3 regions of the Methylophaga nitratireducenticrescens genome follow, and region 2 is predicted to be linked to each of the others. Evidence: riboswitches for the same ligand, from Rfam matches in the RefSeq annotation. Region 2 holds a riboswitch; each other region holds the start of a gene.

Region 1 (10,366 bases), 1.3 Mb from region 2:
TATTTGGTTAATGATCAAGATGTGACGTTTTATGCCATCGTCAATAACCAGACGGTAGCATGTATTGTTTCTACAACGGCCCTTGATGAGTTGGCTGACCCGGATGATGAGATGGATGCTGAATCTGTGTTTCTGGATCATCAATATAAATTTGAAGAGATTGCGGAAGGATTGATCCTTAACCACAAAGTGGTGGATGGCGAGTTACATATTAATCGCGGTGAAATGTAATCATTCTTTTTAACTATCACTGGCTTTGGGATTATTTGTTTTGAAACGATCTGCCTATTGCCAAGATGATGATGTGTTTACATTGCTAAAAGAGGTTCGTGGTTGTCGACTTTGTGCTGATAAGTTACCGGTTGAGCCACGACCCGTTTTGCAATTTCATCCTGCTGCAAAGGTTTTGATTGCCGGGCAGGCCCCGGGCCGAAAAGTACATGAAACCGGTATTCCGTTTGATGATGCCAGCGGCGATAGATTGCGATCCTGGCTTGGCATGTCTCGCGATGTGTTCTACGACGAACAGCAGGTCGCTATTCTGCCAATGGGATTTTGCTATCCGGGAACCGGCAAGTCAGGTGATTTACCGCCGCGACCGGAATGTGCTCCGACGTGGCGTGAGGCTCTGCTGTCCAAGTTGGAAAATATTCAATTGACATTGGTGATTGGCCAATATGCGCAGGCCTATCATTTTGCTGATAATAAAGCCTCACTCACCGAAAAAGTCTTAGCTTGGCATGAACTCTGGCCCCACGTCGTGCCTTTGCCACACCCCAGTCCGCGCAATAATCGCTGGTTGAAAAACAATCCCTGGTTTGAACAAACATTATTACCGGATCTACGCCAACGGGTGGCTGAAGTTTTATCTGAATCGCATTGAATATTCATCTACGCTTGTACGGGGGGAATATGTAAAACGACATAATTGAATGTTATATAGTGAGAATCGCTATTGATTAAATGACTTTGCAGATATGTTGTCTGCATGATCCGGTTCTATAAAGAGGTAAAGATGATGAAATCGCTACCAGACAATGTTGTTGCTTATAAACGTACGCCGGAATTTGATGAGAGCTCTGTCCCCACCGGCTTACTGAACAATCACCAAACTAAGGAGGGTGTATGGGGAAAGATTGTGGTTTTAAGTGGCAAGTTGCTTTATACCATTCAGGACCCATTTGAAGAAATCTTATTGGATTCAAATAAATATGGTGTAGTTGAGCCTACCGTGTTACACCAAGTAAAACCTATGGGGCCGGTCGATTTTTATGTTGAATTTTATCAATAAATAGAGTCATAAAGTGTTTTAACCAAAATGATTGTCGACAAGATCGCTGGCAGCATATAACTGATTAGTAATAGGCTATCCAGCATATTTCAGGTTTATTAATTGGAGACATCAAAATGAAACTACTGGCATTAGTGGTAAGTCTGTCAGCGGCATTAGTCCTCACCGGCTGTGCGGTGAAAACTTCCGGTGTTAAAAAAGTTGGCCCTGATACCTATACGGTTTCAGCTGACCATCTGAATGCCTCCACGGCAAAAGCTTCAGTTCTCGAACAAGCTGGCGAGTACTGTGCCAATCAGGGAAAAGAGCTACTGGTCACTAAAACCCTGAAGCGACAACAGGTGAAATATTTTTATGATGTAACTTTCCTGTGTCTGAATGAAGGTGACCCACGGTTAGTAAGTCCAGAATACGAAACAACGGTTGAGCCAAGATAACCCTTTAATCTTCAATTAATTTCCCGTTGACGCTTGTTTTATGGTGAACTCAAATAACGATAAAACCTGAGACTGTTCTTTTTGGCCTCAACCCATAGGGTTGGGGGTATTCCCCACCCAGCGACATTGCGTCATTATCTGCTTTGTCAAACAAGATGAGCCACCAGCAGTGGTGGTTATGAAATCAACAACCGTTTGCGCTGGCCGGGCTGTTGCAGATCAATAAACCATTTAATGGAGAGCTTCAATGATTGTCACGTTTAGCACCAAAGCTTATGCCGATATCACCATGTTCGGCGATGTGGCCAAAGATATGTTGAAGATTATGGGGCATAGCGGCACCATTCCGGGGGCATTTCAGCCACAGGACTTGCCATCGGCTTTAGCGAAGCTGCAAAAAGCGGTTGATTCCAGTAAAGCTGCTGAGCAGGATCCCAAAGATGGTGAATTCAAACCAGGTTTGTCACAAAGAGCTTTACCGTTAATTAATCTGTTAAACGCAGCAATTGATGCCAATGCAGATGTCATGTGGGATGGCAAATGAAGTTATTCTCAACTTTTCCAAAATGTGGCCCGAACCTATCGATCAGGCTTAGATAAAGGTGTAAATAACAATCCCTCGACGACAATGGGGTGAAGTTAGTTTTGTGCGGTATGATTGACTTTCAATCAGCCATTAGACTGAGGAGGAGTCATATCGTGGAACCGGCTTATTTTATTTATGCTTTTGCAGGTGGATTGCTGGCGATGATTTTACGCCTGCCACCACTGGCAGGCTTTCTTGCAGCTGGTTTTTTACTCAACTATTCAGGCTATGAATTAACGCCAACGCTTACAGCTATCGCTAATCTTGGCGTAACCTTATTACTGTTTACCATTGGGCTTAAACTCAATATCCGCACCCTGCTGCAGTCTGAAGTATGGGGAGTGGCCAGTTTACATATCACCTTATCCAGCCTGTTATTTGTCGGGATCCTGGGGCTGCTTAAGTTCGGCGGTATTTTTCTGATGCAATCTACCGACTGGACAGCCATTGTGATTCTGGCTTTTGCCTTGTCTTTTTCCAGTACGGTGTTTGCCGTTAAAGTTCTCGAAGAACGCAGTGAAACCCAGTCTTTTTATGGCCGTGTAGCGATTGGCATTCTGATCATGCAGGATATTTTTGCAGTGATTTTTCTCTCTGCAACCACCGGTACGCTACCATCAGTTTGGGCATTAGCTCTTTTTTTACTGATTCCGGCAGCACCGGTTTTACGACGATTACTGGATCGTCTTGGGCATGGTGAGATGCAGGTATTGTTTGGCTTTGTGCTGGCATTAGTGCTCGGTTACAAACTGTTTGAACTGGTGGGTTTAAAAGGCGATCTCGGTGCACTGATCATGGGGGTTTTGCTTGCGCCGCATAAAACTTCGGCCAATCTGGCCCGTTCGTTATTCAACATTAAAGAGTTGTTTCTGGTCGGCTTTTTCCTGTCGATTGGTCTGACAGCATTACCTGGATGGGAGCATTTTGGGTTAGCGTTGCTTCTGTTAGTACTGTTACCCTTGAAAACCTTATTATTTGTGATGATGTTTCCACGCTTCAGGTTACGTATTCGTACCTCGGTGTTAACTTCGCTGACACTGACGAATTACTCTGAATTTGGGCTGATTGTGGCAGCATTAGCGCTTTCTGAGGGTTGGCTTAGCAATGATTGGATGGTAATACTTTCATTATCAGTGGCCATGAGCTTTGTTGTTTCAGCAATTTTGAACAACTACAACGAACGTGTATATCAGTTAAGTAAAAGCCGACTAACAGAAGTACCAACAGACCAGCTGCATTCGCATGATAAACCGATTGAGCTGAACTCAACCCAGGTAGTTATTTTGGGAATGGGTAAAATCGGTCGAGGGGCCTACCAACGGTTGGAACAAAAATATGGCTTAAAAGTGCTCGGTGTTGATAATGATGAAAATAAAATCAGTCGTTTAACGGATGGTTTCAAGATTGTTGAAGGTGATGCTGTTGACTCCGATTTTTGGGATAAACTGCTAATGAGTGAGCAGATACAGTTAGTGGTGTTGGCTATGCCGCATCATGCCGGAAATGTGTATGCCCTTAAGCAATTAAGGGGCCGTGACTTTAAAGGTCATGTGACGGCCATTGTGGAATATCCTGATGAAGTTGAGCGGCTGAAGGAGTTGGGAGCCGATGAAGTTTTTGAAGTTTATGAAGGAGCGGGATTGTCGCTGGCAGATCAGGCAATGCAGAGGATTGAGATTAGAGATTAACTCGCTGTCCAATTAACCCATTTGCTATTTTCAGCTGGGGTAACAGGCTATAAAAGCAGTCCTGTCATGACTCTCAGCTGTATTTATTTCCAGTTATAACGCTTGGCTTGCTGAAGTTTCTCATAGCCTGCCAGTAATGCATTATGCCGTTCAAACCCGTCCAGACTGAGGCCGGGGCAATGCAGGTTGTGGAACAGTTTTTCGCCTTCGACGATCTGAATGCCGTCATCGACATTTTGCTGACCGTACATTAAAGCCAGGCCTTTGCTGTATTCAGCGTAATCGCGTTCATCATCCCATTTGATTTCCAGCAGTGCCTTCAGGCAACGGTAAAACAAAATGTTTTCTTCGCTGGCCTGATCCAAAGCCAGACACCAATCAATCCAGTCAATCGCTTCTTCATCTTCCAAGGCCAGATAGAGCATGGCTTTGAGTTCGCCAAGACGAAGCTCTGACCATAGCGTACCGGGATCTGCAGCCAGCCCAATAAACGGTGCGACGGGTGTTTGATCGTTATAACCGCCTTCATCCAGGCGATCCAGAATATCCTGCCATTGTTCCGGGTCACCATCCTTAAGGGTCAGGAAATCCTCGCGGAATAATGCGCCTTCATTATTGTTTTCCCACACCAGTTCATCGATCGGATAAATATCCGACATGCCCGGCACCAGAATACGGCAGGCGTAGACATCAAGGTGATTGTAATCGGCAATGTAAATATCAAAACCAAGCTCATGGATTTTGTCTGTCAGGAATTTGAATTCATCAGCTGTGGCGTCATCATAATCCCAGTCAAAGAAATCAAAATCCGGTGTTTCCCGGAAAAAGTCATAAGAAAGATAACCACTGGAATCAATAAAGTGCATTTCCAGATTGGCGGATGAAGCCACTTCATCAAGATCAAATGTGGGTGGGTGGAAAACATCCAGCTGATCCAACCCACGTCCTTGCAGTAATTCAGTAACAGTACGTTCCAATGACACTTCAAAACTCGGATGTGCACCAAATGAGGCAAATACAGAACCATCTTTTGGATTAATCAGTGTGACGGACATCACCGGAAATTGACCGCCCAGAGAGGCATCGGCCACTTTTAAATGATAGCCATGATCACGCAGTTCCTGCAAGGCCTGCTGGATTTTTGGGTAACGGTTTAATACTTCATCTGGTACTTCGGGCAGACAGATACCTTCAGCAATGATTTTGTTTTTCACATAGCGTTCAAAAACTTCAGATAAGCCCTGAACCCGGGCTTCGTTCTGGGTATTACCGGCCGACATGCCATTGCTGACGTAAATATTGCCGATAAGGTTGACTGGAATATAACGAACTTCACCATCTCCAAGGCGCTGATAAGGTACAGCACAGATACCACGTTCGCCATCGCCAGAATTGGTATCAAACAGCATATCCGGCGTCAGTTCATTTTCCGGATCAAAATATTTCCACAGGCTTTCATCCATCAAGCCCTCAGGCATTTCATCGCCATCCATATCAAACCAGCGTTCGTTGGGATAATGCACAAATTCACTATTGCTGTGATGTTCGCCCAGATAGAAGTCGGCAAAGAAATAATTGCCGCTGAGCCGTTCGAAATATTCCCCCAACGCACTGGCAAGACAGGCTTTTTCGCTGCTGCCTTTGCCATTGGTAAACATTAAAGGACAGGTTTTATCGCGGATATGGACTGAATAAACATTGCTGACCGGGTTAAGCCAAGAGGCCTCTTCGATATCAAAACCAAATGATTTTAATTTGGCCTGCATGGTGGCGATACTGGTTTCCAGATCACGGTCCTTGCCCTTGATAAAAGTTTGTTCTGACATTGTATTTGCTCCTGGGAACAGGTCTGGAAAATAAACGTGAAGGAAAGCCTAACAGACAAAATGAATATTGCGAGGTTTATTCGGTTGTGGCAGAAAGATGTTTTTGCCATAAATCTCATCTGTCTGAATTATCTTGAAATTTTTTGTTGTCAACCGGTTTAACCTTGGTTAATAATTTACATGGGCTTAATAGCTAAGCCTAAACGATTTGTGTCTAAATATTTGCCAAACTTAATGTGAGTTAAGGACGGAAAGCTACGGGTCTATTGGATGATAGACGGCTGGGTTGCACAAATTTAGGAGTGTCTAGGATGAAAACAATCTCTTTAATAGCCTGCGCGTTTGCTTTCACGGCAACATCGGCAGTTGCGGAAACTGTACCTGTCGATCTATCAACCTGGAGTACGCCGGATAGCAATGGCAACTGGAATGTTGCTGGCGATAATAACAGTGTGCTTCAAACTATAAATGGTCAGCCGACAGTATTTTTAAATGGTCTCAATCAAACTTCTTATACGTTAGATGGAACCTGGCGAGTCAATACCACTGGCGATGATGACTTTATCGGCTTTGTTTTTGGTTACCAGAATCCTTCTCAGTATTATCTTCTGGATTGGAAACAACGTGCACAGAGCGGTGGTGGCGGAGTTGCACAAGCCGGTTTTCGTATTCTCAAAGTGGATTCTGATACGGCTATTCCAAACATAGAGTTCTGGCCGGCCAACAGTTCGGCTTTCACTCTACTGGATAGTAATTTGGGAACTGATAAAGGTTGGAAAGATAATACAAGCTACTCTTTTCATCTCGATTTTTTTACTACGCCAGGGCAATTCAGTGTGGAAGTGAAACAAGGAGAGCTGACGCTTTGGGATACAGTAGTATTGGATACCAGCTTTACATCCGGACAGTTCGGTTTTTATAACTATTCTCAAGCTCAGGTCCAATATGCCGGTTTTACCCAGAAGCTGGTTGAGCCGCCAAGCGAAGTTCCTCTGCCTGCAGCTGTATGGATGTTTGCACCTGCTTTGATGGGCTTTTTAGGGTTGCGACGTCGTCAGACAAAAGCTTAAAACGTAGCGTAATAAAGGGAGTCATGTATTAAAGCATGACTCCCTATTTATTACGTGTGAAGATCAGAGAACGATCAGTTACAGGCTGTCACTACACTATCAGTGAAATGATGTGACTCCTCGTCAAAAAGTTCTATGTCCTCCACGGATGTTCCGGTAAGTCACAAACACCTATGGTTTCAACGCCTGCACGAGCAACCAGATCATCATTCTCAACCGAGCTTCCGCTGACTCCAATTGCCCCAGACATAAAGCCTTCGTCATCCACAATTGGTACGCCCCCCGGAAAAGTAATCATGCCATCATTCGAGTGCTCGATGCCATATAAAGGCTGACCCGGTTGGGATAATTGGCCGATCTCACCACTGGGCATACCAAAATATACAGCGGTACGCGCTTTTTTGATGGCAATATCAATACTGCCGACCCAGGCATCATCCATACGATAGAATGCTTTAAGCGCGCCACCAGAATCAACTACGGCAATGCACATACGAGTGCCTGTTGATTCAGCTTTTTTGAGTGCACCATCAATCGCTTTTTTTGCCGATTCTGAAGTAACGTGCATGGTTATCTCCTTATTGAATTGTTGGATAGGGAGCGGTTGAAAATTTTTTTCAACAGCAGTTTTTCACAAAAGAAACAGGATCCAGACAGGGATTATGACATACAGCAAAGTGAGTATACGGATATGGCACTTTACAACGTTAAAGCTACACAGAAACAAAAGCATTAACATAAGTCAAATGAAACCATGACGTTTGAAGGGAAGAAAAACTTATCAAACAATCCCCTGTTTTAATACTGAATTATGTTGATAGGAGTATTTGTAATGTCCGGCAGAGACTGTGAAGGGCGTCAGTTTGTTCAGCATGAATGTCGCCAGATATGAGATGACAATGTATGTTGAAATTAGAAAACTACTGAGCGTCTACCACCAGCAATTTTATCTGAAATCTGCGGCTATCGGATTTCGCTAGACTTTGCCGAAGTGTGACAAAAGGGAAACGCAAGAAGGAAATTGTTTACTATTGGCTTTATTTTGCAGATGTTTGATGCAAGCCAGCTATTTTTTGCGTGAACAAAAACAATCACTTGTCTGTACTCTGTGGCGTAAAAAGCGTATGCTGTGCGCCCTTTATCACTGACTGATTTTATGGCTGGAAAACTTTTTATCAGAACCTTTGGCTGCCAGATGAACGAGTACGATTCGAACAAGATGGCCGAGGTACTTGCTGCGTCACATCAATTGGAAACAACCGATATCGCTGAAGAAGCCGATGTGTTGTTGCTCAATACCTGTTCGATCCGTGAAAAAGCCCAGGAAAAAGTTTTTCATCAACTGGGGCGCTGGAAGCGCTGGAAAGATAAAAAACCGCATCTGGTGATTGGCGTTGGCGGTTGTGTGGCCAGTCAGGAAGGTGAGGCGATCCGTAAACGTGCGCCTTATGTAGACCTGATCTTTGGACCTCAAACTTTGCATCGTTTGCCAACCATGTTGGATGACGTCAGAAAAAATCATAAACCGGAAATTGATATCTCGTTTCCAGAAATCGAAAAATTCGATAATTTGCCAGCGCCTAAAGCGGATGGTCCAACAGCATTTGTTTCCATCATGGAGGGTTGCAGCAAGTACTGCACATTCTGCGTTGTACCGTATACCCGTGGTGAAGAAGTCAGCCGTCCAGTGGGTGCAGTGTTGCGTGAGATTCGACAACTGGCCACCCAGGGCGTGCGTGAAGTCAATCTGTTAGGACAAAACGTTAACGCCTATCGCGGCATTATTGAAGATGACGAAACCGCTGATCTGGCGTTATTGATTCACTATGTCGCGGCAATTGAAGGTATTGAGCGAATTCGCTTTACTACCTCGCATCCGGTGGAATTTTCCGATTCATTGATCGAAGCGTTTGCCGAAATCCCGGAATTGGTCAACCACCTGCATTTACCGGTGCAGTCCGGCTCAGATCGAATTCTGACGATGATGAAACGCGGTCATACTGTCGCGCAATATATTGAAAAAATTGAACGGGTGAAAAAAATCCGTCCCAATCTGAGTATGTCGAGCGATTTTATTGTCGGATTTCCGAATGAAACCGAAGAAGATTTCAACGCGACGATGGCGTTGATTAATCAGATAGGTTTTGATCACTCTTTTAGCTTTATATATAGCGCGCGACCTGGCACACCAGCAGCTATGTTTAATGATTCAGTTTCTGATGAAGAGAAGAAACAGCGTCTGCAAATCATGCAGGATCGTTTGCGTGAGCTAGAAAATGCTGTCAGTGAATCGATGCTTGGTACGGTGCAGCGTGTTTTGGTAGAGCGTGCTGCACATCGCGATGCAGGTGAAATAGCCGGCAGAACCGAAAATAACCGGGTGGTGAATTTTCCCGGTGATATGGCGCTGGTGGGCAAGTTTGTCGATGTGCGCGTCACAGAGGCACATACCAACTCCTTGCGAGGAGAACTTCTTGCTGATAGCGTTATCCTCTAACGCCTTTTTGGAATCTAATTTGTGGTCACTCCAGCTGTTACAGTTGACACGATAAGCTTTGAATTAAGTCCTGCGGACAATCCCCGCCTAGCCAATTTATGTGGTCATCTGGATGAACATATCCGGATGATGGAACGTGGATTTGGCGTGGAAATCAATAATCGCGGTGGCAAGTTCCAGATCATCGGTAAGCCGGAGATTCTGGCTGAAGTACAGGATGTGATACACACTCTGTATGCCGACACCGCCCAATCTGTTCTGGAACCGGAACAAGTCCATCTCGCGATTCGCGAATCGGGTGGTACTGAAACCACCGGTTTTGAAGAAGAAAAAGAAGTTACCATCAAAACCAAACGCGGCCTGATTAAGGCGCGTGGTGAAAATCAACAAGCCTATTTGCGCCGTGTAATGACGCATGACATCAACTTTGGTGTGGGACCTGCCGGTACTGGTAAAACTTATCTTGCCGTTGCCTGTGCAGTTGAAGCTCTGGAACGTGATTTTGCCAGACGGATTGTATTAGTCAGGCCTGCAGTTGAAGCCGGTGAACGTCTGGGTTTCCTGCCGGGTGATTTGGCTCAGAAAGTGGACCCGTATTTACGGCCTTTATTTGATGCGCTCTATGAAATGCTAGGTTTTGAACGGGTTGCCAAACTGATTGAACGCAATGTGATCGAAGTGGCACCCCTGGCATATATGCGTGGCCGTACTTTGAACGAATCGTTTATTATTCTGGATGAAGCACAGAACACCACGGTTGAGCAGATGAAAATGTTTCTGACTCGTCTGGGATATAACTCGACAGCGGTGATCACCGGTGATATTACTCAGGTGGATTTGCCGGGTTCAACCCGTTCAGGTCTGCGTCATGCCATTGAAGTCTTAAAAGATATTGAAGGCATTGGCTTTACTTTTTTCCAGGCAAAAGACGTGGTGCGTCATTCGCTGGTGCAGAAAGTTATTCTGGCTTA
Region 2 (10,366 bases):
TATATGATAACCACCATCAGCTGATGAGTTACCTGGATTTTGGAAATTAAATACTGTAATGCCATCCGACACTATCATTGGTGCTGGTTTGGCATCATCACCATAGTCAGTAATAGTACAGTTTTTCTCTGAGCTACAATTTGAATTGGCCAGTTTTTTAAGTTTTGTGGCTGGAAAAACACCACCACGACAGAAAAGAATACTATCTCCTGCAGCCATCTTATTGAATGTATCCATTGCTTTTTCGTATGAGCGGAATGGTGCAGTTTCGGTACGGCCGTTGTTATTGTCGTCGCCGTTGTCACATACATAATAGTTTTGTGCAGATGCTGCTGAAGCTGAAACAGCTAAAAGTAAACCTGAAAATAGAATTGAAGTAAGTTTCATGATCATCGCCCCCCCTGTGAATTAGATGATACGTGTTAGATGATATGTTCATATTACATAAATAAAAGTGACTCGATTCACACATTCTCATTTGGCTGATTTTATTAACCAGAACTTGTGAATTCGTGAGCAAAAAATCTTGCTTGGCTAATCAGCAAAAAAAAACCCGACCTTTCAGTCGGGCTAAAACCCTCTGGGGGGCAGAGGATTTTAAAATCATTTTTTGTTCATCTGCTGACATCATCTCCTTTGTAGTGGAGAAGATTTGATATTAATAATTTAGCGCATGCTTAATCGTGATGCTTATCACAATATGGAATAATTTCGATTATCAGTGAGAAAATCCCGGCTATAAATCAGGCTATCTGTATATTATGCTGCTCCAACAACCAGTTTTTAACGCGTTTTACATCCGGATTCTCGGAAGCCTTGGCCTCCACAATTCGAGAGGACTTTTTGTCCCGCATCATCTCCTGTATTAAGGCAACATCAATTTCTGTCTTATCATCAGCAAAGGCATAAACCAAAGCAAAATCACAGAGGTTATTAATTCGTCTGGGGATTCCTTCGCTATAACAATAAATTACGGCACAGGCTTCATTACTGAAAATTTTGTGTTTAGCTCCAGCGACTTCCAGGCGGTATTCAATGTAATTCTGTGTTTCTGGATAGCTAAGCGCTTTAAGATGGAACTCTACCCCAATGCGTTGAGCAAATTGCACTAGTTCTGGGCGATTTAGTTTTTCGATTAATTCAGGTTGCCCCGTCAATACAAGCTGCAGGAAGATATCAGAGTCGATATTTACATTGGATAACAGCCGTAATTCTTCAAGAGCCTGAACCGAGAGGTTTTGGGCCTCATCGACAATTAATACGACTCTTCGACCCTGAGCATGTTGCTCAACAACAAAGTTAATATAATCGCGATAACGACCAGCGTTATCTGTCGCACTGGACTCTATTTCAAGCGAGTCCAAGACCCATACCATCAGCTCACCAAATGATTCATGCGTGTTATTGATCAGACCGATAACACAATCATCTTCAATCTTTCCAAGCAGAGCCCGTATAAGCGTCGTCTTACCCGCCCCGATTTCTCCTGTCACCACCGTGAATCCCGCATGGCTCATCAGGCCATATTCCAACATGGTGAGCGCTTTTTTATGGTTGGGGCTCATATAGAGGAACTGTGGATCGGGGACCAGATTAAAGGGCTTGTGCGTGAGACCAAAATGTTCTGTATACATAGATTAATAATTTTGATGTTCGGGAGGACTGGCAGACTTGTTCACCACTGTACCAAGCAAGTGTGATCCCTCAAGCATCTGTAAAGATTTAGTGATATTTGATTCAGTATTCTTACCATCTTCGAGCACAAGCAAGGTACTGTCAAAATAGCTTGCTGCAAGCGACACATCATCAGTTTGCAAAACAGGCGGCACATCAAAAATAATGACCCGGGAATCATATTGAGATTTAATGTCAGCTACCAGACTCGCCATTTTGGGGCTGGATAGCAGTTCAGCAGAATCTTCTGCTCTTCCGACCCCCGGTAATATCACCAATCGTTTGATACCTGGGTTTATCAAGACCTCAGAAAGTTGTAAATCACCCGACAGATAATCTTTGAGTCCCACCTGTGCATTGAGACCAAAATAATTACTGATACTCGGATTACGCAAATCCATATCGACCAGCAATACCGTTTGATTGAGCTCCATGGCAATTGCCATGGCAAGATTGGCGGCCACAACTGATTTACCTTCCCCGGCTGTTGGAGAGGTAACTGCCAGCGTTTGCCAGCGATTGCTACGCATTTTTTTCAGTACTTGGGTCCGCAACATTCTGAACACGGCTGATTGTGGATTATTGTAGAAACCTGCAATGATCCGCTTACGTTCAAGCTGATGATTCGGAACGTTGACCACTTTGGTCTGGGAATACGATATCGATTCAATTGGCGCGGCCAATGGGTCTTCGGCTTGCGAAACACTACTCTCAGATTTAGTGGGTTCTACGGTGACTGGCTCTGGTTTCTGAGCGTGTCGCTGCTTGGCTTTTTCAAGCGCTTTCTGAATTCTGTCCATAATTAAACTACCGTATTAATTGTTGATACTGTTGTTACAGCAAGCTCAGCTTATTCAGTACTTTGAACCAAAGCACTTCCAGATTCATCACAAAGAAATGAAACAATGCGATTGCACATAGGCCGAAGATAATTCCTAAAACGATCAGACTATAGATGATTCGTCTTTTACGGCGTTTTTGTTGATCGGTTTGAATAATTGGTATAACAACAATAGGAGGCTTTCCAACGATTCTTGAAATCTGTGTATAGCCACGCACTCCACCAAATAACATTTCAACCAGAATGGCGAGACCGATTCCTGCACCAACCGAGCCTACAAAGCCCATGGCGATAAGTTTCTTACGATTTGGTTTCTCAGCTTCATTTGAAACCTGAGGCGGTTCAATAAGGGTAAAATTTTCGCCCTTGTTTTCAGTTTCCAGGGTTTGTGCCAGTTCAGCTTCTAATTGTTTGGCTCTTAGCTCTTGATATTTAGCCAGTTTATTTTCACGGTCACGGGTCAGATCCTGATAAGCGCGTTGAACCTGATTGGTCTGATAAACACGGTTTTCGTATTCTGCCAGTTTCTCGCGTAATTCTGCCTGCCTCTCTCTCAAGCGGCCAATCTCACGCTCTGTCGCGTCAATTTTGGCACTTACTTCTATATATACCGGGTTTGTTGAACCATTTGCAGTTGTCGCTTCATCAGACATTTCTTCTGGCAAATCACTAAGGCGTTGTTCCAGACGATCTATTTCAGCTGCTGCAGCTTTAACATCTGGATGTTCTGCTGCATAACGTTGTTTGAGTGTTTGCAAATTACTTCTAGCCGAAGTTAATTGCATTTCAACCTCTTCTCGCGGAGATGCAGCGACACCAATTTCTGCTTCCAGTGCATCTATTTCACGCTTTACACGCTGTAAGTCTGGATGATTAGCAGAATACTTGCTTTGCATTGAACGGTATTCAGCACGTAATTGTTGCAAAGCTACCATGGAGGCTGATGGCTGACCGGCTGCGTTACTGGTCGGGCCGGTGAGCTGCTTAGGAATCATGGACAACTGTAATCCCATTGTGGTCATTTGGTCGCTTTGCACCATGATTTGGTTCTGTATTGAAGCAATCTCTTCCTGAATATTTTGAACCGTGTTCAAATTATATTCGAGCATGTCCGGAAGACTATCGCTGTATTGATCACGAAATTCTGCAATTTCTTTTTCAGTTTGCTGAATTTCTTTCTGCATTCTGTCACCTTCCAGTTTCAAAAACTGGGTGGTGTCCTGGGCCCGATCTGTTCTTGCTCTGGCATTTTCATTTAAGAACTCTGTAACCAGTTCATTTGCAACTTGTTGGGCTTTTCGAGGAGACTGATCCATGAACGAGACAGTAAATGCAATACTGGCTTTTTTAGCTCGACCACTGGCAGGGTCGGTGACATTTGCCTGAATAATATCTACGCTGACATTGCTCTTAAATAACTCCACAATCGGTGCTGTAATGGGTGAGCTTTTTCTTTGCTCCAGATAAAGATTATGTTTTTCAACAACCTCCATAATCCGGTTGGTTGTGAGCAGACGTTGTTTAATAACTTCAATACGTTGATCTGCATAACTTGTCACGGTGGTGCGAATCAAATCTTGTGGAATTTCCTGAGATTCGATCAAAATCAAACCTTGTGATTTAAAGCTCTCGGGAAGTGAGTATGTGAATACCACTGTACCTATCATCAGGATAAAAGCCGGGATTACAATCCAATATTTACGCCGCCACAGAATATCCAAGTAATCCCGTAGGCTTTTGACATCTTCTTCCATTATGTTCTCTTAAAGTTATCGCGAAAAACGCAAACCGTCCCAGTCGTAGTTTACCGTGAGGAAAACCATATTACTGTCGACTTTGTCATCATTGGTATCTAATCCACCAAAACTTGTGCCTTTTTGTTGGCGATACTGATAACCCATTTTTAGGGCAAGGTTTCTTTGCAATTGCCAGTTAAGTGCTGGCGAAAAGGTAAAATATTCTCTGTCGGTGTTTGTCAGATCGTCTGCAGACTGCGTTTCCTGATAGGAGGTGTTGAATGAAACCGACACTGTTTCCGCGATATTTCTGTTCCAGGAAAGTGAGACACGGTCAGTTTCATTGACCACCCCCTCGCCTGAAGGATTAAGAGAACGTGATAATGAAAATGATAATGTATTCAATTCACCAACATAATTTGCTGAAAAATCAAATAAAGAACCTGTGTTTCTGTCTGTTTGTTTGGGGCCACCGAGTAAAGATTGTGATTCACTTTCAGTTGTCCGATAGCCAACCTGACCAGAAAATGACCATTGTTCATTCATCATATAGGTACTGGTGACACTTAAATTGTAACTGTCGTATTCTGATTCGCTAAATTCAGACTCCGATTCATACTGTGCATATGTCAACGCCAATCCACCGGTCAAACGTTCCGTCAAGTTTCGACGCCACCCTCCGGTTAAAGACGTGGTTTCAGTATCACTGAAGCGACTTGTATCGTAAGCACTTTCGTTATAGTTAACGCTGGTATAAAGGAAATCACGTTCCGTGAATTGATATTGATAGCTTGGTGCCAGTGATTTTGTGGTTACCGTTGCATTAGAAGAAAAATCCCCGGTATCTTCATCTGCAATTGAACGCTGTGCTCTTTCAGAATAACCAGCTCTCAGTCCGTAAGCGCTACGTTCCGTATTGTAACTACCCGCTATGTTTGCGAAGGGATCCTGCCTATCCAGATCGGATAAGCTTGTGTATCGTTCCACACGATAACCTGCATTCATACTAATGGATGCATTTTCAACCGCTCGAGACAATAATAATGTGGGGGTTATTTTGGTAACAAAGCTACCTTCTTCATCATCCCGCAACTCAACGTTATCATCATAATTGAATGTCGGAGAAAAGTCGGCCCCGATAATATATTCGGCGGATCTGGCGATATTCGATTGGAACAAGCTTGCAACCAAAACCGACATAATAATTTTTATTTTCATGCTGACTCCGTCATGAGGCCTGTCATTATTATCCCCGTTCAAGGAATAATAATGACATCACCGCTTTGTAACAGCACATTAGATTCGAGCGATTTACCTTGTTTGATATTAGCGTAAAGCACTGGGATGATTTGTTGTTTCATTCCATCTCTGCGGAGAATGATAATGTCATTTTCTTTTGCATAAGTTGTCAGCCCCCCTGCTAGGCTCAAAGCCTGCATTGCATCAAGTGGCTGACTCATTCCAAATGATCCAGGACGTAATACTTTACCCAGGATATGTACCGTATTTCCTGAAACCTGATTGACGGTAACGTTAACTACGGGGTCTGAAATATATTCTGATAATTTTTCTTTAAGTTCTGTTTCAACCTGAAGAACTGTTTTATCCTTAGCATTCAGTTGACCTGCCAAGGGAAAAGAAATGGTGCCATCGGGAAGAACAACGACTTCTTTCTGCAATGCATCTTCATTCCAAACAGAAATACTTAAGATATCTCCTGCATTAAGTGTATAGGGCTCGGAAGCATGAACAAATGATCCCATCATTAGTGTTACCATTAGCAACACCATATTTGCCAACTTATTCATTATTCTTCTCCATGTTTATAAATTACATTCGTTTCGGATGATAACACGTTATTTAAGCATAAAAAAAGCGAGTATTTCTGCTCCCTTATTCTAAATTAGTATTATTGCTAAATTAATCATTTTTATGCATTTGATTTAGCACATTGACGCAGTCCCAAGAGGCCTAATTACGCAGGCGCAAAAAAGTAAAAATGTCACTGAAAAAGGGGCAGCAGAGACAAAAACATCTTATTTGAGTTCATTAGAAGAGGCATTAGAAGAGGCATTAGAAAAGTCTAAACCAGAAGTCACCCCAGACATTATCATGGCTGCAATGAGAAATCTGATGTGATACTAAATTGTTCATAATATTGGACAAGACCAAGGGCTTGTTTATCTTGCATAACTTCCTTGTTGAACAAAATGAGCATCCAGCAGTAGAGCAGCTTAAAGATTAACATGTCCTAAAACTTTTGATTTTTCCAACTTAATATACTGTTTCGTTATAAGTTTTTTGTTTAACTGTTCAAAAAGAAAAGGGAGCGAAGCTCCCTTTTCTTACAAACTAACAATATTGTTAACTCATTTGCTGTTATGCAGCAGTTGCTTTCAGTGCTTTACGGCGTAAACCGAAGAAGCCCATCAGAGCGGGTGCAAACAACCATAACGCAGCTGGTACAGGTACTGCAGAGATCGACAGGTCATATTTCAATACGTCTGAAGTGGCATTAAAAATATCCACGCCAAAGAAAGTTCCCGCAGTCAAAATAGCCGTAAAGACAAAATCACCTGTGATATTAAAGATTGTTGGCAAACCGACATAACTACCACCAGAGCCAGTAATCTCTCCAAACGCCAGTTGAGCATTACTCAAACTGCTAGTAGGATTGAATGACCATTCAACCTTCACTGGCGTATCAACATCCGTTTGAACATCAAACAAAGATTCCCAAAGTCCTGTATTTTCTACAGTACCGCCAGCTAGAACAGTACTGTTATTATTCAGGTCAACACTTTGAGTAGCGCCAGAAGAACTTACGGTTGATAATGTCAGTGTAGCGGCGTTAGCACCAACTGAGAACAATAAAGCTATACAAAATAGCATCGCATTTTTCATAATAATTTCCTTTAATTGAAAAATTAAGCAATGCAACCCGGCCATCTTCAAATAAAGCCCGAAGATCCGTGGCTTTCCGACCTCACCTCGCGGTAAGTTTGGCTATAAAATCAGGAGCAAACATTGTCCCTGAACCATTTATCTCCCAGAAATTTCTCTCGGGGATAGTTGAACATTACTCGCTAGTTAGTACGATTGGAATTGTACTATGGTACTAAATCGTAACTTTTATTAAAAAAAGAGCCCTATTTAGTGAGCTCTGTGATAAGAGAATGATTTTAGTAATTAAATTTATCTCTTAATGATTTAACACGATGCTCAGACATCTCAAATTATCATGATAAGAATTAATTCAAAAAAGGGAGCCGAAGCCCCCTTAAAACTAACAATATTGTTAACTCTTATAGTGTTATGCAACTGTCATTTTCCGAGCTTGTCGGCGTAAACCGAAGAGGCCCATCAAAGCAGGTGCAAATAACCATAACGCAGCCGGTACGGGTACTGCAGAAATTGACAAGTCGTATTTTAGAACATCTGAAGTTGCATTAAAAATGTCAACACCAAAAAATGAACCGGCAGTTAATATCGCCGTAAAAACAAAGTCACCGGTGATATTGTAGTTAGTTGGTCCACCAACAACATAGCCCCCACCAGGACTAGTAAGAAGACCAAAGGCCAATTGTGCACTACTCAAACTGCTTGTTGGATTAAATGACCATTCAACTTTCACTGGTGTATCCACATCTGTTGTAACTTCAAATAATGATGTCCAAACCCCTGAAGAGGAAACAGTACCCCCAGCTAATACCGTACTGTTATTGTTAAGATCAATACTTTGGGTCGCTCCTCCCAAAGAAACAACGGTTGATAAATTCAGTGTAGCGGCGTTAGCACCAACTGAGAATAATAAAGCTATACAAAATAGCATCGCATTTTTCATAATAAATTTCCTTTAATTGAAAATTAAGCAATGCAACCCGGCCATCTTCAAATCAAACCCAGAAGATCCGTGGCTTTCCGACCTTACTTCACAGTAAGTTTGGCAACATCATCAGGAACAAAACTCCACTTCCGAAACTTTTATCTCCCAGAAACATCTCTCAGTGATGATTAAACATTACTAGCCCACTAGTAATGTTGAGAAATTGTACTCCGCAACTAGTTGCAAAATTATTTCAAAAGATTTTGTTTATCCAAAGAGGCGATCTCTAATATTACTTTTGCTTAGATGGCTTTGGCCTCGCGCCGTAACGAGATTCAATGGCAAAACGCTACAAAAAAAGGGAGCCGAAGCTCCCTTTTCTTAAAACTAACAATATTGTTAACTTAATTAGATGCTATGCAGTCGCTGTTTTCAGAGCTTGACGGCGTAAACCGAAAAAGCCCATCAAAGCTGGTGCAAACAACCATAATGCAGCTGGTACTGGCACTGCAGAGATTGACAGGTCATATTTCAAAATACCTGATGTGGCATTAAAAATATCTACAGCAAAAAATGAACCTGCAGTCAAAATAGCAGTAAAGATAAAGTCACCAGTGATATTAAAGATTGTTGGCAAACCAACATAACTACCACCAGGGCCAGAAATCAAACCAAAAGCCAATTGAGCTGAGTCCAAACTCGTTGAAGGATTAAATGACCACTCAACTCTTACAGGAGTATCAACATCCGTTGTCACATCAAACAATGATTCCCAAGAACCTGTATTAGCAACAGTACCGCCAGCAAGCACAGTGCTGTTGTTATTTAAACTGATTTCCTGAGTCGCACCTGAAGATCCGACAGTTGATAAACTCAATGTAGCCGCATTAGCACTAACCGAGAACAATAAAGCTATACAAAATAGCATCGCATTTTTCATAGTAATTTCCTTTAATTGAAAAATTAAGCAATGCAACCCAGCCATCTTCAAATCACACCTGAAGACCCGTGGCTTTCCGACCTTGCCTCACGACAAGTTTGGCGATTTAAAATAGGAACAAACTTTGTTCCTAACAAAAAAGTCCCTTAGAAACATCTCTCAAGCGACGGTTAAACAATACTGTTACTTTGTTACTAATAATGAGTCATGGAACACAAAATCTCGCTGGCTTAATTAAAACCTTTAATCAGGTGTGAATTGCTTCACAGTGTTAATGGTGAGACAGCGATGTCATACCAAAACCAGAACTCTGTGTATTAATATACATCCTTTCCCACAAAACCTCTAGTGATCGTTAATAAAATAATTTTCAGATCGAGAAGCAGTGTCCAAGTCTGTATATATTGAAGGTCGTACTTTATACGCCCTTCCATTTTATCAAGCGTATCGGTTTCTCCACGAAAGCCATTAATCTGAGCTAGCCCTGTAATCCCCGGCTTTACTTTATGACGTAGCATGTAGCCCTGAATTTTTGCTCGGTATTCTTCATTATGCGCCACAGCATGTGGTCGCGGTCCAACAATAGACATTGACCCACCTAGCGAATTAAAGAACTGTGGTAATTCATCAAGAGAGGTTCTGCGTAAAATTTTGCCAAAGTTTGTAACGCGTTGATCATTCTTTTTTGCTTGAACAACTTTATCACCATCTTCAGCAACGGTCATGGTACGAAACTTCCAGACTTTTATTTTTCCACCATCCATTCCATAGCGTGTCTGCTTGAAAAAAACCGGGCCCTTCGATGTGGCTTTTATGCCGATAGCAATAAACAACATAGGAATAGCGATAATACAAAGTATTAAAAAGCTTAAGACAACATCCTCAATGCGTTTGATTGCACTATCAATGCCGGCAAAAGGAGTTTCATAAATACTGATGGCTGTTATTCCCTGATAATCGACCCATCTGGAATTCAACAGATTAAAGGTAAACAGATCGGGAACCAGATAAACCGAAGCCGTTGTATCCGCCAGTTTTTCAGTCATTAAGCGAATACGTGCTTCAGCCGCCAACGATAAGGTGATAAACACAATATCTATTTTCCCAGATCGGCAGTCAGCGATAAGCTCTTCAATACTGCCAATAACTGTAGCCTGCTGCTCTTCTAGTCTGCGGTTTGGCGCTGGTTTGCGATCATCATAAAAACCACTGAACCGGTATCCTGTCCATTCCATTTCGTTAAACGATTTCTCAAGCCGATAACCTAATTCGGTTGCCCCAACGATTGCCACACGTCGGGTATTCAAGCCCTTAGAGCGCATTATCCCGAGCACCATGCGTACAATGGC
Region 3 (10,366 bases), 570 kb from region 2:
TCTGAATACCTATTATGACCCGACCTATAAGATTGGCTGGTTCATGATGAATGCTGCTCCCAGACCATGTTTTACTCCTACCTTACTGAATGAACTTTCGGATTATCTGGCAAATGTAAAAGCTGAGATGCAACAGAGTAATCATGAAAAATATGATTTTCTGGTTGTGGGTTCCAGTGTTGATGGTGTGTTTAATCTGGGAGGGGATTTAAACCTGTTTACCTCACTGATTGAAAAACGTGACCGTGAAGCCTTGCTGGCCTATGCCATTCATTGCGTTGATATCCTCTATGACAATATGTTCCATTTTGATTGTGACCTGACCACCGTCAGTCTGATTCAGGGGGATGCATTGGGGGGTGGATTTGAAGCGGCCTTATCGAGCAATATTATTATTGCTGAGCGGGGGGTGAAATTAGGCCTGCCGGAAGTGTTGTTTAATCTGTTTCCTGGAATGGGAGCTTATACATTGTTATCCCGAAAAGTCGGGGCGGCAAATGCTGAAAAAATGATTCTGTCGGGTGCTTTATATACCGCAGAAGAGCTTTATGAAATGGGCGCGATCGATATTTTGGCCGAAAAAGGTGAAGGCGAACTGGCTTTATACAAACATATTAAAGTCGCCAAAAAATCACCAAACAGCTATAAAGCGATGTCACGTATTAAAGATTTATGTAATACCGTGAGCTATGAGGAGCTTGTAGCAATAGCCAATATCTGGGCGGATGCTGCTTTAAACCTTACCAGCAAGGATATCCGGATGATGACGCGACTGGTCAATCGTCAGACTGCCAAGTCAAACGGCGAGGCGTAATCTGGTTTCACCGCCACTTCTATTGTGAAATGAGATAAATTTATTAATATTTAAATAGACTAATTTGGCGAGATACATCGAGATGTCTCGTTCGTTTAGAATTTGCTTCACAAAACGTTCAGTGATGTGAGGCATTATCAGTCATAACTCACAGTGCTGGAATTATCTTTAGCCACAGCGTCGTGATGAAAGATAAAAACAGGTATTAATGATCCGCTTTTTGCGATTGCCCTTGAAGCTTAAGGGCAACCTCTAATTCAGTCAGTGTTTGTGTAAAAGCATGTTCCAGTTTTTCGGTCAAAAGAAGTAATTCAGCAGAGCCAATATCGAAAGGTTTAAAAGACTCTCCCTGACGACAAAGCTCAGCAACTTTATTCGCACCTAATTCAGAAGATGAACCTTTCAAAGCATGAAGGCTTTCACGATAGGTCAGGTAATCATCATGGGCTGATTGCAGAATCAATTGCAGGTGTTTGGTGCCATCTTCTTTATAACCATTTAGCAAAAGCTGTAAAAAGGCTTCACCGCCCCCTAACTCGGAAAGTTCGAGCAAAACCTGATGGTCACACCATTGTTCTGAAGAAACTTTAGACTGGCCGCTTACTTTGCCAGGTTTTACATTGATTTGATGTTCCAGAGCCAGACGGGCTACGGATTCCAGCAATGAACGGGAATCTATTGGTTTGGTTAGAAACTCATTTGCTCCCGCTTCCAGACAACGTTGTTTAGCCTGAGGTGTCGCATCCGCCGTCAGTATGATAATCGGAATATCATGCCCAGTATCCATATAACGCATGGCGCGGATAACTTCGGTTCCGCTGTAATCCGGCATATTCATATCCAGAATCAGCATTTCAATACTGTCAATTTGTTGACTGAGAACATCCAGCGCCTGTTCGCCACTACTGGCCAGAATGACCTGATGTCCTGCATGGCGAAGAATACCTTCCAACACCTGCTGATTGACCAGGTTATCCTCTGCGATAAGAATATTTAAAGATTTAGCGTAAGATTGAGCTGCGTAGTGCTGAGCCAGGGTAATGACTTTTTCATCCTGAATGGCATGATTGCTCTGCGCCGCGTGGATGGCATTAAATAGAACAGGTTTTTCCTTAACATCATGCACAATGGAAATAAAATGATGGCGCAGTCTTGGATCCTGTTTACTGAAATCTGATGGATTCAACAGAATCAGTGCTGTATTGGCAAGTAAAGGTTCACCATGGATCATATTGGCAAATTGAATCGGATCGATGTCATGCATACAATCCTGATCAATCATAACGGTTTGATAAGGCGATTGCTCCTCTGCTGCTCGAATCAATACTGAAAATGCTTTGGCGGTGGTGTCTACATGTTGGTAATTCACTGACCAGTCATTGATAACAGGTTTAATAAGGTCATGCAGTGAATCGGTGCTTAAAATCAGCATAGGGCTCTCAGATAAAGTTAATTCATTTGGTTCATTGGCAGTGAAAGGCATTTCAAACCAGAACAGGGTGCCTTCACCCACTTCGCTGGTTACCCCAATTTCACCTCCCATCAGCTCAACCAGCTCTTTGGCGATAGTGGTGCCTAAACCGGTGCCACCTTTATTCAATGTATCAGGTGATATCTGCGTGAAGTCATCAAAGATACGTTGCAGAGCCTCCTGAGGGATGCCTATCCCGGTATCACTTATCTCAAAGCGGATCCACAAATTTTGATTTGATTTGTGTTGGATTGGTTGAGCTGAGAGTTTAACGGCACCCTGATCAGTAAATTTAATACTATTACCGATAAGATTGATTAAAACTTGCCGTAGATGTTGTAAATCACCGTTTATCGAAAAGGGCAGAGCGGGATCAATATAGCAATTAATGTGTAAGCCTTTACTGATTGCCATTGGCTTTTGCATGCCAATCACGCTGTTTAACAGTTGGTGTAAATCAAATTTTTTATCGCTGATTAAAATCTTGCCAGCTTCGATTTTGGAGATATCTAAAACATTTTCAATCAGGCTGAGCAAAGTATGTGCTGACGTTTTCATGATTTTAACAAAATCATGTTGTTGCTTATTCAGCTGGGTCTCCGCCATCAGATCTGCAATACCAATTACCCCATTAAGCGGCGTACGTAATTCGTGAGACATATTGGCCAGAAATCGACTTTTTGCTTCATTTGCCTGCTTTGACAAAGCAATTGCGACATGCAGTTTTTTGATCAGAAAAGCTGAATAAAGCGGAATGATAAGTAACAAAAACATCAGACTGTAACCAAACGGTTCATGCTGAGAGTGCTGCCAATATTCCCCATTTATAATGGCATACGAAAAACCCAGAATACCCACTATCAGCGAGATATATAGGTAATTCACGCCATAACGGAAACCATTACCCAAAATCACCCATAGATATAAAACGAACAAAAAGACACTCTGCTCACCCGCGATCAACATAACAACTGATAGTGCAGTCAAATCCAGCAAAATACCACAGACCCTTCTGATGGGGGATGGCCTTGGGTTGAGAATCAAAGCGACTGCAATGACAACTGCCAGTAAGTAATAGACCAACGTAATCAGACTTGGCAGGCTGTCAATATTTTCTGAGAAAGTTCTGTCAGTGCCCCATGGCAGACAAAAATAAATTAATAAAGCAATACCCAAAGTCAGTCGGATTTTGATCGCTTGTTCGGGTTCGCTGTCACCCGTTTTGGGTATTTTGTCTAAAAACCGGCTGAGCAGATTTTTTTGCTGGGGCTGTGCATAACGATCATTCATTGCTGGAGATTTAATCAGCATACTCGGCTTGAATTTGCTGGATGGCATCTATCCGGTCAAAAAACGCCTGAACACATCTTGGGTCGAGTTGTGTCCCCGCGCTTTGCTCGATGTAACGACAGGCATCTTCATTTGACCAGGCTTTTTTATAAGGCCGTTCCGAAACCAATGCATCATAGATATCGGCGACAGAAACGACTCTGGCAATAAGTGGAATTTCTTCGCCTTTTAATTGAGAAGGATAGCCTTTTCCATCATAGCGTTCGTGATGATGCAACGCGATGACCGCACCAATATGCATGTACTTCGATTGACTATCAGAAAGTATTTCATGACCGATAGTAGTGTGCGTTTTCATGATTTCCCATTCTTCCGGATCCAGCTTGCCCGGCTTTAGCAGAATGTTATCAGGAATTCCGATTTTGCCGATGTCGTGCATGGGAGCCGCATATTCAAGATCCTCACATTGCTGTTCATCGAAAACGCCTAATGCTTCAGCAATAAAACGGGAGTATTTCGCCATTCGAATAACGTGATTTCCGGTCCCTTCATCACGATATTCACCCGCCTTGGCCAGACGAATAATGGTCTCTTTTTCACGCAAAATAATCTGCTCAGTAGCAATTTCTACCTGGCGTGCCAACCAATTGGCACGGTCTTCAATGATCAGGTGTTGCTCGTGCATCTGTAAAAGATTACGACAACTGGTACGACATTCAATTTGATCAATGGGGCGGGTGAGGAAAGCAGTAGCCCCAGCATCCAGTGCGTCATAACGCACGGCTTTTTCGCTGACGACAGTAATCATCATGATGGGAACACTTTGCAAAGCAGGCATCTGGCGCACACGACGAATAAATTCGATGCCATCAATTTCCGGCATACGATAATCCGTTACAATTAAATCGGCCTCATGTTGACTCAGCCATTGAAGTGCCTCAGTAGAGTTACTTAACGCCGTGACGTGAATATTTTCACCAATTTGCTGGACTATCTTTTCTAAAATAGTTCTGCCGGTTGATTGATCATCGATGATCAATACCTCTTTGGTCTTCTTAAGAATACTCAGTCTCCTTGCTGATTCATAAGGTTTTAAATTGTCAGGACGACCATATTGGTTTGCCAAGACACGTTCCTCATCAAGCTTGCCCTTCCGTCACATCCCTGCTTTGGCAGTTTTATTAACAGAAGTCATATCCTTGAATCCGTGTCTGTTATTTTGTTTAAATACAATCGTTTCTTATTTCCGCATTATGCTGACAGAGTTCGTAGCTGTCCATTCTATTTACGTTTCGAGTGGTCATGAATACTTTGTGATGTTCCTCAAAAGCAACTGGATAGTGCTTTTGAATGGAGCTCAATCAAGCTCAAAGAGAACTAATTCTGGCAATATCATTAAAACTATTCACACATAATTCACATTCAAAACCGGACTATATATAGATGAAAGCATTATTACTTATTGCCCATGGCAGCAGACGCCAGCGTTCAAATGATGAAGTCATTGCACTGGCTGAAAAATTAAAAACGGAATGCGCCGAACATTACGATATTGTGCAAGCCGCATTTCTGGAACTTGCCGATACGTTGATTGCGGATGGGATTGAAAACTGCGTGCGTGATGGCGCTCGTCAAATCACTGTTTTACCTTATTTTCTAAATTCCGGACGTCATGTAACCGAAGACATTCCTCACGATGTAGATGCAGTTCGTCCGAATTTTCCGGATGTAGAAATTCAGATTGCTCAACATATTGGCGCGTCAACAGCCATGATCGATATGTTGAAAGCTACTGCCGTAAATGCAGTCTAGGTGTTTATTAACAGCCGAAGAAAATTAGTTGCCAATGCAATCTATTGCAATCAAGGCTTTAAGAATCTGGAAGCAATGATCATCGAATCTTCAGCTCTCTCACGCTCAACCTGCCAGCCCTGGACCAGGATATAGTCCAATGCCTGCTGATGACTGGCAAACTGCTTACTTAACATTTGCTGCTCACCATCAATATTTTGATGAATGATAAAAAAAGTTTCGGTTTCAGAACCCGCTCTTTCAATGCGGCATTGTGGAATGGATGACATAGCGGTTCTCCAGTATATGTTGAATGAACATAAGTAATCGCATCAAATAGCGAGGAATAATTGTATATACATAAAAAAACTCCAGTGATACGAATTCACTGGAGTTTGATCGTTTTGCTAAATCAGTCAAGCTTTCTTATCTGATCAATATTACCTTAAAGAAGCTTTCTAGATTCAGGTTTTTTGGCTTAACGGTTACAAATGTACATTGTTACTTCAAAGCCGAAACGCATATCTGAATATTCTGGTTTAGTCCACATGATCATAATTCCTTAAAAGAGAAAAACTATTTGCTGCAGTTAAAAATGATAAGACATCGGGCCCTATTAACAATAGCGGATATTTCTCGGGATGTGTCAGTATTTTCCTTAGGCAGGTCGTGTTTGTTTGGGAAGGCGTTTGAAAGAAAAAAACAAATTTGTACCAAAGTACAGTATTGCATTCCCTAACGATCATGTATAAAAAAACTGTGATTTGATCACTCTTTTTTTATAATTTGCCAAACCTAGCGTGAGCCTGGGACGGAAAGCTTCAGCTGTTGAACTTAACAGGGCTGGGCTGCATGATTAGAAAGGAAAAACGCGATGAAAAAATTACTCTTGCTCCCCTTGTTACTTCTGATGTCATTTAACGCACATTCTGCTTTTTTAACGGGCCAGACCCTTACTTATCAATACTACTTCCCAACGATGTCTTCTCCTTATTCTAATGCTGACAATGGCGATGTCGTAGTTGGTGCTGGCATTGAGGTCAATAATGTAGCAGATAATATGGCTACATTAGACATCTCTGATACGAATCTACTTATCGATTTTTCATCATCATCATATTGGAACTCTTCAGGCTTCAATGGTTTTAAACTCACCGACACATTTGGTTTAATTGCTGATTTCACTTCAGTTTCTATCAATCCATCGACAAACATGAGTGGTTTTGATTTGTCGCTTATAACAGTGCTTGCAGATGAAATTTGGGTAAACTGGCAAGGGCTTTCATTCAATACGGATACTATTGTATCGCTAGACATCAATCCATCTGCTGTTCCAATTCCAGCTGCTGTATTTTTGTTTGCTCCTGCGTTATTTGGTTTCATTGGGCTTCGTTATAGGGCCAAAAATAAAGCCGCATAATTTTTAACGTGTTAAGTAAAAAGCCGTGATGTGGAACAACATCACGGCTTTTTTATTACAAAATGCATTGTGCTATTCCACAATCTTTCTTACTTGATCTTCTGTTCATAAGTTTTTGTCTGTGACGGCGCCTTCAGAAGCTGAGGAGACAGTATGGGCATATTTCGCTAAAAGCCCGCGCGTATAGCGGGGAGGGATAGGTTTCCATGCCATGCGTCTTTTATCGATATCGCTGTCGCTCAGGTGAAGGGTGATTTCAGCCGTTTCCGCATCAATGGTAATTTGATCACCGTTTTCAATCAGTGCAATCGGGCCGCCATCAAAAGCTTCAGGGGTTATGTGTCCAACCACAAAACCATGACTTCCACCTGAGAAACGACCATCGGTTATTAACGCAACTTCGTTACCAAGACCTTTGCCGATAACTGCTGAAGTAGGACTAAGCATTTCCCGCATACCGGGGCCGCCTTTTGGACCCTCATAACGGATAACGATGACATCACCTTTCACCACAGTGCCATTCAAAATGTCCTGCTGTGCCTCTTCTTCAGAATGGAACACCCGGGCTTTACCGGTAAAACGTAACCCTTCCTTGCCGGTGATTTTAGCGACAGCGCCTTCTGGGGCTAAATTACCTTTAAGAATGACCAGATGGCTGTCTTTTTTGATGGGCTGGTCAAATGGACGAATAATATCCTGATCGGCAGGATAGGGCGCTACATCGGCCAGATTTTCCGCCAGGGTTTTACCTGTTACGGTCAGGCAATCGCCATGTAACAAGCCACGATCCAACAGATCTTTCATCAATGGCTGAATACCCCCGATAGCAATCAGTTCCGACATCATGTATTTGCCGCTGGGACGCAGGTCAGCCAGCACAGGGACTTGACGGCCGATTCGGGCGAAATCATCTAATGTGAGTTCAACATCCACCGCATGGGCCATCGCCAACATATGTAAAACCGCATTTGTCGAACCTCCCAGCGCAATGAGGGTGGTAATTGCATTTTCAAAAGCCTGCCGGGTCATGATATCGGTGGGTTTAATGTCGTGTTCGAGCATATACATCACTGCAGCGCCTGCTCTGCGGCAATCCTCTGTTTTGGAGAGAGACACTGCTTCTTGTGCCGAACTGTTTGGCAGACTCATACCCAATGCTTCAATTGCTGAAGCCATGGTGTTGGCTGTGTACATGCCACCACACGATCCGGCACCGGGAATGGCCGTTTTTTCAACTTGCTGCAATTCAGCAGACGTCATATCTCCCCGGGCATGCTGTCCAACTGCCTCAAATACAGAAACAATGTCGGTATGACCTGCACCAGGTTGAATCGTACCACCATAGATAAATACTGCTGGTCGATTGAGGCGGGCAAGGCCAATCAGACAGCCAGGCATGTTTTTATCGCAACCGCCAATGGCGATCAGTCCATCAAATCCCTGACAGCCAGCGACGGCCTCGATCGAATCAGCAATGACTTCACGGGATACCAGTGAATATTTCATGCCAATAGTGCCATTTGCAATGCCATCAGAAATGGTAATGGTGTTGAATATAACCCCTTTACCGCCTGCTTCATCGGCTCCCTGGCAGGCAAAGTCAGCCAGTTGATTAATATGCATATTGCAGGGCGTGACCATGCTCCAGGTGGAGGCGATACCAATCTGTGGTTTTTGGAAGTCCGCATCATTGAAACCAACGGCACGTAACATCGCTCTGGCAGGAGATTTGCCAGTACCGTCTACCACTATTGATGAATATTTGCGTGTATCTGCCATTGCCTAACCTTTTCAAACTGTTAATTAAGGAACCCTGACTTTCAATCAAATATGACGAGTGCCTATTACGGAAAGTGAAATCCACTTTCAGATGATTCAACTTAGCTAAAGACCTTATCAGTTCCTGCTCTAAACAGACAGTTAGAACTATCCATATTTAACAATGAAGCCATAATTTAACTTCGCACCAAGGCATAGCAGATATAAATAGAGAAATGAGCCAGGATTTATAAGAAATTGAACATAAATTACATTGTCAGTGTGCGAAAGCGCACAGACACTTCACCATGAATAGGAGCATGCTAAGTCATGACTCGTACGTCAAAGCAAGCACCACAACGAGGCCGCAGCACCCGGTATGTTAAGCCGGACGAGACAGGAGCCTGCCAATTAAATCCACAATGCAAAACAACGACATCTCCAGCGAACCGCGCACCATTATGCGGGCCCTGAAAGATTACCGCACATCACGTATCGCCCGCAGTATTATTGAACTGCTGGTTACATTGGTCCCTTTTGCGCTTCTCTGGACCCTATCCTGGGCGGCACTGAGTGCCGGACACTGGCTTGGTCTTCTGATCACCATTCCTGCCGCAGGCTTTCTTGTGCGGTTGTTCATGATCAAACATGACTGCAGCCATGGTGCCTTTTTTTCTTCAAAAGGGGCCAATGAATGGGTTGGACGAGTAATCGGTGTATTGAACCTGACGCCCTTCGACTTCTGGCGCCACACTCACAGACATCATCATGCGCACTCTGGTAATCTCGATCGCCCGCGTATCGGCGGCATCGATACCCTGACCGTTGAGGAATTTCGAGCTTTGCCTCGCAACAAGAGACAACGTTACCGATTCTACCGTCATCCATTGGTCCTGTTCGCTCTTGGCCCAGCCTACCTATTTCTGCTCGACAATCGATTGCCAGTAGGGTTCATGCGCGCAGGATGGATGCCATGGCTGAGCACTATGATGACTAATGTGGCAATTCTGGTCGTTGTTGCCGCGATGATGTGGCTGGTGGGTATTGGCCCCTTCCTCCTTGTGCAGTTGCCAATCACGCTGCTGGCAGCAACAATAGGCGTCTGGCTTTTCTATGTTCAGCACCAATTCGAAGACACTTACTGGGAGCACGAATCCAACTGGACTCTACAAGAGGCCGCGCTGCATGGCAGTTCGCACTACGATTTGCCTCGCATTCTGCGCTGGTTCACTGCCAACATCGGGATTCACCATATCCATCACCTCAGCAGTCGCATTCCCTTCTACCGTCTGCCCGAAGTCCTGCGCGATTATCCCGAACTGCGTGAAGTAGGTCACATCACCCTATGGCAGAGCTTCGCCTCTGTGCGTCTGGCTCTGTGGGACGAGGAAAAGCATCGCCTTGTCAGCTTCAGAGAGGCAAAGGTCTGATCTTACGGCAATCCGCTATGCGCAAAGGATGGTTCTGTCAGGTTTCAGTTTGCATTTAGGAAGGGTCGGGTTTCGAGTTTATTGGATATTCATCTGCCATATTGCTGCCACCGGAACATCGCTATAAATCTCTGACCAAAACGTTAAAGCCAAATCGAAGGTTTATACTGGAAGTGCCCCTGTTATAATTACGGCCGATGTCCCTGTAGCTCAGATGGATAGAGCGTCCCCCTCCTAAGGGGAAGGCCACAGGTTCGACTCCTGTCAGGGACACCATAATCCTTTATTTATTCAATCACTTAGATTATTGTCATGTAAAAGTGTAACCCATGTTTTATGCATTTGGGACACTTTTGGGACTGCTTATGTGATATGCGCATGATAAAGGATGA

What was found. Region 2 has a riboswitch for cyclic di-GMP ahead of Q7A_RS06825 (hypothetical protein). Riboswitches for the same ligand answer to the same signal wherever they lie in the genome.
Region 1: linked by a shared signal. The riboswitch ahead of Q7A_RS00375 (thrombospondin) and the one ahead of Q7A_RS06825 (hypothetical protein) in region 2 are both predicted to bind cyclic di-GMP.
Region 3: linked by a shared signal. The riboswitch ahead of Q7A_RS04005 (hypothetical protein) and the one ahead of Q7A_RS06825 (hypothetical protein) in region 2 are both predicted to bind cyclic di-GMP.

The regions. Positions count from the first base shown of each region.
Region 1 is NC_017857.3:78,572-88,937, reverse strand. It holds gene Q7A_RS00410 (DUF1488 family protein) at 1-231, shown strand, start outside; gene Q7A_RS00405 (uracil-DNA glycosylase family protein) at 272-883, shown strand; gene Q7A_RS00400 (DUF1971 domain-containing protein) at 1,016-1,291, shown strand; gene Q7A_RS00395 (hypothetical protein) at 1,408-1,728, shown strand; gene Q7A_RS00390 (DUF1840 domain-containing protein) at 1,976-2,272, shown strand; gene Q7A_RS00385 (cation:proton antiporter family protein) at 2,428-4,002, shown strand; gene ycaO (30S ribosomal protein S12 methylthiotransferase accessory factor YcaO) at 4,086-5,828, opposite strand; cyclic di-GMP riboswitch class I at 6,043-6,122, shown strand; gene Q7A_RS00375 (thrombospondin) at 6,140-6,898, shown strand; gene Q7A_RS00370 (GlcG/HbpS family heme-binding protein) at 7,032-7,466, opposite strand; gene miaB (tRNA (N6-isopentenyl adenosine(37)-C2)-methylthiotransferase MiaB) at 8,055-9,395, shown strand; gene Q7A_RS00360 (PhoH family protein) at 9,417-10,366, shown strand, end outside.
Region 2 is NC_017857.3:1,403,922-1,414,287, reverse strand. It holds gene Q7A_RS06860 (right-handed parallel beta-helix repeat-containing protein) at 1-387, opposite strand, end outside; gene Q7A_RS06855 (ExeA family protein) at 744-1,634, opposite strand; gene Q7A_RS06850 (polysaccharide biosynthesis tyrosine autokinase) at 1,638-2,474, opposite strand; gene Q7A_RS06845 (GumC family protein) at 2,509-4,269, opposite strand; gene Q7A_RS06840 (autotransporter domain-containing protein) at 4,285-5,469, opposite strand; gene Q7A_RS06835 (polysaccharide biosynthesis/export family protein) at 5,508-6,059, opposite strand; gene Q7A_RS06830 (PEP-CTERM domain protein) at 6,631-7,155, opposite strand; cyclic di-GMP riboswitch class I at 7,184-7,268, opposite strand; gene Q7A_RS06825 (hypothetical protein) at 7,565-8,095, opposite strand; cyclic di-GMP riboswitch class I at 8,124-8,209, opposite strand; gene Q7A_RS06820 (hypothetical protein) at 8,493-9,017, opposite strand; cyclic di-GMP riboswitch class I at 9,046-9,130, opposite strand; gene Q7A_RS06815 (undecaprenyl-phosphate glucose phosphotransferase) at 9,335-10,366, opposite strand, start outside.
Region 3 is NC_017857.3:838,639-849,004, forward strand. It holds gene Q7A_RS03975 (crotonase/enoyl-CoA hydratase family protein) at 1-814, shown strand, start outside; gene Q7A_RS03980 (ATP-binding protein) at 1,020-3,596, opposite strand; gene Q7A_RS03985 (HD domain-containing phosphohydrolase) at 3,586-4,701, opposite strand; gene Q7A_RS03990 (sirohydrochlorin chelatase) at 5,019-5,387, shown strand; gene Q7A_RS03995 (PH domain-containing protein) at 5,438-5,656, opposite strand; gene pqqA (pyrroloquinoline quinone precursor peptide PqqA) at 5,845-5,916, opposite strand; cyclic di-GMP riboswitch class I at 6,145-6,222, shown strand; gene Q7A_RS04005 (hypothetical protein) at 6,241-6,786, shown strand; gene ilvD (dihydroxy-acid dehydratase) at 6,892-8,565, opposite strand; gene Q7A_RS04015 (fatty acid desaturase) at 8,967-9,974, shown strand; tRNA gene Q7A_RS04020 (tRNA-Arg) at 10,174-10,250, shown strand.